DNA from 2 places in the Deinococcus cellulosilyticus NBRC 106333 genome. Region 1 is predicted to be linked to the other one. Evidence: riboswitches for the same ligand, from Rfam matches in the RefSeq annotation. Region 1 holds a riboswitch; the other holds the start of a gene.

Region 1 (3,976 bases):
TGTCCGAGGGTGTCGTTGATCTTCTTGAATTTGTTGAGGTCCAGCACCCCCAGGGCAAGCCTTGTTCCGGTTCGGGAAGCATGTTCTAAAGCCACCCGGAAACGGTCCGCCAGCAGCAGGCGGTTCGGGAGTCCGGTGAGGGCGTCATAAAGGGCTTTGCGTTCCAGCTCTTTCATGCGCTCGTAGGATTCCCGCTCCATCTTCTCTTTGGTGAGGCGTTCGGTCTCGTAACGGTGGCGTTGCTGCTCAAGTTCGTTTCTGGCCCGTTCCAGTTCGTGCTGGGTGGCAAGTTGCTTTGTGCGCTGTTCGGCCTCGGCTTTCAGGACCTGGGATTCCAGATCGTGGGCTTCCCGGGCAGTAGAGAGGGCTTTGGTGATTTGGCCTTCCGCCTCGTACACCTGGGAGGTGAGTTTCAGCACCCGGGAGAGGGCACGGTGGCGGTTGCTGCTGCGGGTCAGTTCCTCGGCTTCAAAGAGCACGTCCTGCGCGAGGGTCAGGTGCTCTTCTTGCAGGTGGGTCTCGGCCTCACTGATCAGCACTTCAATCAGGATGTCGAGGTCCTCACTGGCCCTTGCCAGATTGGTGGCATCATGAAAGGCCACCAGGGCAGCTTCCAGCATCCCACGCTGGCGGTACAGCACCCCGAGGTGCCTGAGGGCATCGGCGGCAATGAAGCTCTTTCTGGAGGTGATGTCCAGTGCTGAAGAAAGCAGCTTTTCGGCTTCATCGAGCCTGCCCCGCCGCAATTGAAACTCCCCGTAGTTGGTGCTGAGGATGGCCTCTCCCATGGGGTGTCCGGCGTTGCGCACGAAGGTCAGGGCTTTCTGGTAGTGCCGCTCTGCACTGTCCGGATCACCAAGATCGTCGTACACGCGGGCAAGATTGGTGGAGATGGTGGCCGACAGCACGTCTTCTGCACTGCCGTGCACGGTTTCGGCCTGCAACAGGAAATCCAGTGCAGTATTGAAACTTCCCAAATCGGTGTGAAGGGCTCCGATGTTGCACAGCAGTGCAGCCTCTCCCCTCAGGTCTCCCAGGGCACGGCGGATCTCCCGGGCTTCCTGCAGGTGGAAGAGGGCGGCGTTGCTGTCTCCCCGTTTGTGTTCCAGTTTGGCCATGCCGTTCAGGGCATCTGCCAGCGTCTCCTGGTCCCGGTACAGTCTGGCCCGCACCGCTGCCTGTTCGTACAGCAGGGCTGCGCGTTCATCGTCTTCATCGGTGAAAAGCCGCGCTTCCTCGAGGAGGCGTTTGGGGGTTCGCAGGCTGGAGGGGTTCTGGTCAGGCATGTGGACCCATTTCCTGGTGCACGGATGGATTGAGGGGATGAAAGGAGAAGGGGAAAAGGGAGAGCCCTCTCTTCTGATGATGACCTGTTCTCGATGCATTGTCACCCGGGAAGGCAAAAGCTTCCCGGGTGAATCACACGTTTTATTTCAGGGCCTGTTTCAGGAAGAGGCTCATGTCGATGATGCCGCCGTTGCTGGTGGACTGGGCCAGTGTGGTCAGTTTCCAGTTGTTCGCATTTTCACCGAGGGCGAGGGCCAGAGCGCCGGTCACCAGCGGTGCACTGAAGCTGCTGCCTGTGCCGTACACCACGCGCTGTCCAGGGTAGGCAGTGAAGAGGTTCACGCCGGGAGCGAGCACCTCGTTGCCCTTGTTGTTCCAGCTGACGCTGCTGCCATCGCCGTTCACGCTGCCCACACTGAGGCCTGAGAGGTCAAGCAGGGGATCATTTCCGAGTTGCAGGGCTGGAACGAGGGGCTGGTTGCCTCCGCTGTTCCCACCCGAAGCAACAATCAGGACTTTCTTGCTGGCCGCATACAGCATGGCGGTGTACACGCTGGAGGTGAGGGTGTCGGTGCTGACGCTCATGTTGATGATGTCGGCCCCGCCGTTCACAGCGTCATAGATGGCCTTGGCCACATCTCTGGAGCGACCGGAACCATCGGAGGTGATCACCCGGAAGGCGGTGATGGTGGCTTTTGGAGCAACCTGACGGATCAGGCCAGCCACGGCTGTACCGTGTCCATAGGCCACATCGGTGTCGGCACCTTCTTCGCTGGCGTTGCTGTCATTGCCGAGGTAATCCCATCCAGACTTCACGGCTCCTGTGAGCATGGGGTGGTTGAGGTCCACACCTGTGTCAATCAGGGCAATGTTGACCCCTGCTCCGAGGTTGGGGGCAAGCAGCTGTGCCTTGTCCAGGTTGATCAGTTTGAAGGGCTTGCTGTTGTCCGGTGCGGGCAGGAAGACCCCTTCGGCCCACCATCTGACGGCACTGGCCCACCACCTGACGGCATCGGTCCAGTATTCGAGTCCGCTGTTGGTGCCACTGACCCACCATTTGACCCCACTGGTCCACCAGCGCACGGCAGTGGTCTGGTAGTTGCTCCTGTCCGAGAGGGTCATGTCGAAGACATCGGCACTCCCGAGCTGGCTGATCTCGGGATTCTGCACCTCTGCGGTGGCTTCCGGGGCCTTTGGGGTCTGACTGCAGGAGGCCAGGCTGAGCAGGACGGTTGTGATAAGGATCAGGCGTTTCAGAACAGAAGTGTGTGACATGGTCACTCCCTCCTTTACTCCCACAATCGAGAGACACCACCTGCATGTGCAGATGGACGTAGACCACGGTGATGCTTGCATCACGTGGAGACCAATAGCCGGTCGCACCACTGACTCCACCTTTCCCAGGTGCCCGAATACAGGAAAGGCTTCAACGTCTCTATCAGCCAGAGGGGTTGGCTCTGTACTGATTGATTCCAGTATGACAAAAAAAGCGCTTCAGCGTCAATCCACACGCCAAAAACGCCTCTTTACAAATGCCAGAAATTCCCTCTAATACGGGAAATTCCTGATGTTTAACACTTTCCGTACATCTGGGTCAAATTCCCTCAGCCAGACTTCAGAAACCTGTACAGTCAGGTTCAGACCACCCGGGTGCTTTTCTGTTCAAAAGCCATGTAGGAGCGGGTGTCGAGCAGTTCCCGCAGCACCTGAACCGTCTGTTGCAGCTCCTCTTCGGTGTTGTACAGGGCCACCGGAGCCATGCGCAGGATGTCCGGGGCCCGGAAGTCCGGCACAATTCCTTTTTCCCTGAGGGCCAGACTGAGCAGTCTCGCCTGGGGATGCTGCACACTGACATGGCCTCCCCTGCGGTGCACCTCTCTGGGGGTCACCACCCGGAGTTCAGGGGTGTGTTCATCCAGAAGCTTCATGAAATGCGTGGTGAGTTCCAGGGAACGTGCCCGGATCTCTTCAATGCCCACCTTCCTGAACGCTTCAAGTGCCCCTTCAAGTCCGGCCAGGGCCAGAATGCTCGGGGTGCTGATCTGGTACGCACCTGCTCCATGCTCGGGTGTGAAGTAAGAGCGCATCTCGAAGGTGCTGGCTTTCTGGTGGCCCCACCATCCCCTCAGGCCAGGGAGGCGGTCAAAGTGCTTCTCATGCACAAAAAGGCCACCGGGTGCACCCGGACCCGCATTCAGGTATTTGTAGCTGCACCACACCGCAAAATCCACGCCCCAGGCGTGCAGGTGGTGGGGCACAGAACCTGCAGAGTGGGCCGCATCCACCCCCAGCACAATGTTCTTCTGCTGGGCCAGCAAAGCGTACTTTTGGATGTCCAGCAACTGCCCACTGGCATAAAGCACCGTTGGGAGCAAGACCAGGGCCACATCCTCCTGGAATGCAGCAGCAATGTCTTCATCATTCAGGGTGTAACCGTCTCGCGAAGGAATCAGGCGCAACTCGGCGTCATGGCGCTCTGCCCAGGACTGCAGGGCATACAGGTCACTGGGGAAATCCAGTGCAGTGGCCACCAGATGCTTCTTCTGGGCTGTGGGCTGGTAAAAGGTGGCAAGCAGGGCATGCAGGTTCATGGTGATGCTGCCTGTGGCAATCACCTCTTCAGGCCGTGCTCCCATCAGGTCTGCCAGGGTGGGACTGAGGGTTTCGGCAAGGCCAAACCAGCTTTCCC
Region 2 (3,976 bases), on a different contig from region 1:
GGTCCACCTTTTCCACGGTGATTTCGGTGCCACCAATGCTGGTCAGACCTTCCAGGACAGCGGAAGCCTTGCCTGTGGCAGCCACCCAGTAAGCCCCATGGTGCTCACGGATGTCCCCGAGTTGCTCCTCGGGAACAAGATCCAGCAGACGGTGTTTGAGCTGCACCTCATCAAGGTGCGGGGGGAATTCTCCAGAGATCTCCCAGATGTCCACGGGATCGCTGACACTGGGGATGTGTTCGGGGTACAGGGTCAGAACGATGCGTTCTGCATTGAGAAAACCACCAGAGATGTGATGTTTCACCTCGGGGCTGTTCAGTTCACGGCGGCTCACGCTGTCCTGCGGGATGAATCCAGTGCGGATCACCCGTCCTCCGGCAGCCTGAGCGATGAGTTTGGAGAGGTTCATATGCTATCAAAGTAGCACAGCTCTCCCCCTCCGCACATCGTGATTTCTGCCTATCGCACAGGAGAAAATGCCACAGAAATGGTTCACAATCTCAGGCGTGCCACCCAGAGGTGAAAGGCTTCCAGGAGACTTTGCCAAAAGTTCCCGTCTTGCTGCGCTCGTAGACGTTAAGATGAGACCATGCATACTCCAGAAATCACCGGAACCATCGGTGCACCGAAAGAAACCCTCTCCCTGCTGCTGGAGAAAAGTGATTTCAACGCCCAGACCATGTTCATTGTGATCACCGACTTTCAGGGGCACCGCAACATCGCCCGTTACAGCGTGCTGGTGCACAACAAGGAGGCCAGCACCCTGAGCGTTCCTGCTTTCGGTCCCCACTATGGGCAGGCAGGCATCGAAGCCCTCAGGGACGTGGTGCAGACCGCCATTGCTTCAGGGGTGACCAACTTCAAGGAAACCGTGGTCAATCCTTATGATTTCCAGCGCATGACCAGCGACCCTGACGAGGCAGACCTCAAGGTTCTGCTCTCGAAGGCCAACCCCACCGATTACAACATCTACATTTAATCCAGACATTTGAATCCACACGATCAGAAGCCCGGGAAAACCCGGGCTTCTGATCAGAGATTGTGGTCCGCGTGGAATTACAGTTTGGTGACCTGCACAGGGGACATGCGGTTGGTGGTGGTGCCATCACCGAGCTGTCCGCCAAAGTTGTTGCCAAATGCCCAGAGTTTGCCAGTGCTGGTCAGGACCACACTGTGGGCACGGCCCGTGGAGAGGGCAGTGGCAGCGCTGATTCCGGGAACCAGCACGGGGGTTTTCTGATCGATCAGGGTGCCGTTGCCCAGCTGTCCGCTGTCGTTCTTGCCCCAGCTGTACACCTGACCGCTGGTGGTGAGGGCGAGGTTGTGGGCGGGTCCGGCAACGAGGTCTTTCACTCCACTGAGCTTCTGAACCTGCACAGGGCGTTTGCTGCCAATGGTGCTGTTGTTGCCCAGGCGACCATTGTGGTTGTCGCCCCAGGCCCACACGGTGCCGTCGCTCTTGAGGGCCAGGGAGTGGTAGTGCCCTGCAGAGACGCGGGTGACGCCAGAGATGGTGGTGAGTTTCACAGGAACAGTCAGGGTGGTGGTGTTTCCGGTGCCCAGCTGTCCGTCCATGTTCCAGCCCCACACCCAAACGCTGCCGTCGTTCTTGAGGGCCAGGGAATGCCCGAGGCCTGCGGTGATCTGCACGATGCCAGAGAGGCCCTTGACCTGCACGGGGGTCAGGCGGTCGGTGCTGGTGCCGTCTCCGATCTGGCCCACATTGTTGTGGCCCCAGGCCCACACAGTGCCGTCACTCTTGAGGGCCAGGCTGTGTTCCATGCCTGCACTGATGGCGGTCACATTGCTGAGGGTGGAAATCTTCTGGGGCGCACTCTGGTCGACCTTGTTGCCAAGACCCAGCTGTCCGAATTCGTTGCGGCCCCAGGCGTACACGGTGCCATCGCTCTTGCGAACCAGGGAGGTGTTCCAGCCTGCGGCCACTTCGGTGATGCCACTGAGGGTGTTCGCATTGCTGATCTGGTTGTAACCGTTCCATCCCCAGGCTTTCAGCACACCGCCCACAATCCCAAGGTTGTGCTGGTTCCCACTGGAAAGGTTGCGGGGAGCAGCAATAGGTGCAACCAGGGCATTCATGTCTGCAGCACCTTCAGGGGCCTGTGCAGGGGTTTCGGTGCTGACTTCGGTGGAGGGTTCGGAAACGGTCTGGGAGGGAACAGATTGGGTGCCACAGGCGACCATCAGGAAGGTCAGGCCTGTCAGAATCAGGGTGTTTTTCATGGTGCGGTGTGAGGAAAATTTGAAACGGTGACTGTGGGGTCACATCGTCTGTGGGAGGTCCTCACCAGTGCTGTGCACTGCCTTCCTGTCCCACGCTGGCTGCCTGTGGTTTTTCAAAACAGCATTCACCTGCAGAGAAGGGGACTTCTCTGTGCTTTCATGGGGTGCTGTCAGAAAAAATCAGGGGTCAGGGTTCAAACCGATGCTGCGGTGCCTTGAGAGGCCTGCAGATCTGTCTGGGTGGGTTGGGACCGCGGTTCCTGGTGTTTTCTTCTGTCTGTAACATGCTGAAAGTCACTCCTTCCGAGTGGGGAAGAGTGACCGACAACGACAACAATGGGTTGGACTGTACTGCTGAACGCAGAAATACAGAGGACCAATTGCTCCATGCCGGTCGCACCACTGGCTCTGCGTTTCCCAGGTGCCCGTATACGGGAGAACGCTTCATCGCCTCATGAGCCAAATCTCTGATACACATTATGCCACTCCCTCCCCGTTTTGAGAAGGGTTTTTTACTGTCCTGCAAGGCTTTTTTATTTTAGATTTGGGTAACAGTTTCTGTACAAAGGTGATGTCCTGTTTCCAGCACTGCATTTTCCAGCGCTGCAACCCTGCCCCCGAGGCTTCAGCGGTATGCGCTGGTGAACAGGCGCATTTCATCGTGCATGTCTGGCGTGGCTGCCCTGAATTTCTGGTACAGCTTGGAGGGGTCCACAAAGAAGGTGCGGCACATGTCCCGGTTTCTTCCCGGCCAGAAGGCATAGAACGGCGCTCCACGTTCATCTCCAGGGATCTGCCTGGGAAAGTCGATGTGCAGGTGGGCCAGGAATGTGCCCCTCTCCCCTTTCCCGATCCTGCCAATCTCCTGGCCTGCAGTGACCCTGTCCCCCACCTTGATGAGGTCCTGTTCCAGCAGGTCATGACCGTATCTGGAGTAGATCCCGTACTGCTCATGCCAGATCACGATCAGGCCACCCCACAGGCCTCCGGCATGGTTGCTGATGTATTTTACTTCTCCATCTGCAACGGCCAGGAAGGGCAACCCCAGGTCTCCGTCTCCAGCAATGTTTTTGCGTTTCACCCAGTCGTAATAGTAATTGCAGTCCCATCCGGTGTGGTAACCCAGATGGGTGGGGTAGGTTCTGTCTGCATAGACCGCAGTAATCTGCGGTTTTCCCTCGGACCGCATCGGAAACATCAGTGGCATACCGACAGGATAGGCTTTTTGAGACCAGAATCAGAGCCGTCATTCTGTGCGGGTGAGGTCACATCAATCAAAGTCGGATCAGGATTTTCCCCATTGACAGCGCTTTTCAACAGAAACACCCCGGCAGGTGGCCGGGGTGCGGGTGTCCAGGGTGCTGGAATCAGCGGATTTTCACCTGATACAGGAAGTACCCGAAATCTCCCGGGGCCATCTGGGTGATGTTGCAACTGGTGGGCAAATTCAGGGGCAGATCAATCACACCGACCACCCCGAGGTGGACATTCACCACAGCGCCATTCGGGCAGTGCAGTTCCATCTCTCCTGTGGCTCCATACATGTTCTGCAGCAGGTCGGTGAAGTAGGGGATGTTGTCCCCGAGCACGATGTCGGTGATCACGGTGTCTCCAGAGTTGGTGAAGGTGATCTTGTACTCGATGGTTTCCCCCACCTTGCCTCCGTTGCTGGTGGTGTAGGAGGTTTCTCCCTGGGTGATGTTGCGCAGGCCCTTGGTCAGGCTGAGTTTGCCTC

Evidence for each region. A riboswitch is a leader RNA that binds a small molecule or an ion and turns the genes downstream of it on or off. The one in region 1 is predicted to bind cyclic di-GMP.
Region 2: it holds a riboswitch for cyclic di-GMP, as region 1 does, so the genes downstream of both, DC3_RS04335 (RCC1 domain-containing protein) here and DC3_RS16425 (S8 family peptidase) in region 1, are expected to answer to the same signal.

The regions. Positions count from the first base shown of each region.
Region 1 is NZ_BJXB01000015.1:33,932-37,907, reverse strand. Features, by position in the region: gene DC3_RS16430 (EAL domain-containing protein) at 1-1,286, opposite strand, end outside; gene DC3_RS16425 (S8 family peptidase) at 1,429-2,562, opposite strand; cyclic di-GMP riboswitch class II at 2,650-2,733, opposite strand; gene kynU (kynureninase) at 2,925-3,976, opposite strand, start outside.
Region 2 is NZ_BJXB01000003.1:114,248-118,223, reverse strand. Features, by position in the region: gene DC3_RS04345 (S4 domain-containing protein) at 1-409, opposite strand, end outside; gene DC3_RS04340 (DUF3197 domain-containing protein) at 590-979, shown strand; gene DC3_RS04335 (RCC1 domain-containing protein) at 1,057-2,241, opposite strand; cyclic di-GMP riboswitch class II at 2,621-2,705, opposite strand; gene DC3_RS04330 (M23 family metallopeptidase) at 2,867-3,448, opposite strand; gene DC3_RS04325 (beta strand repeat-containing protein) at 3,609-3,976, opposite strand, start outside.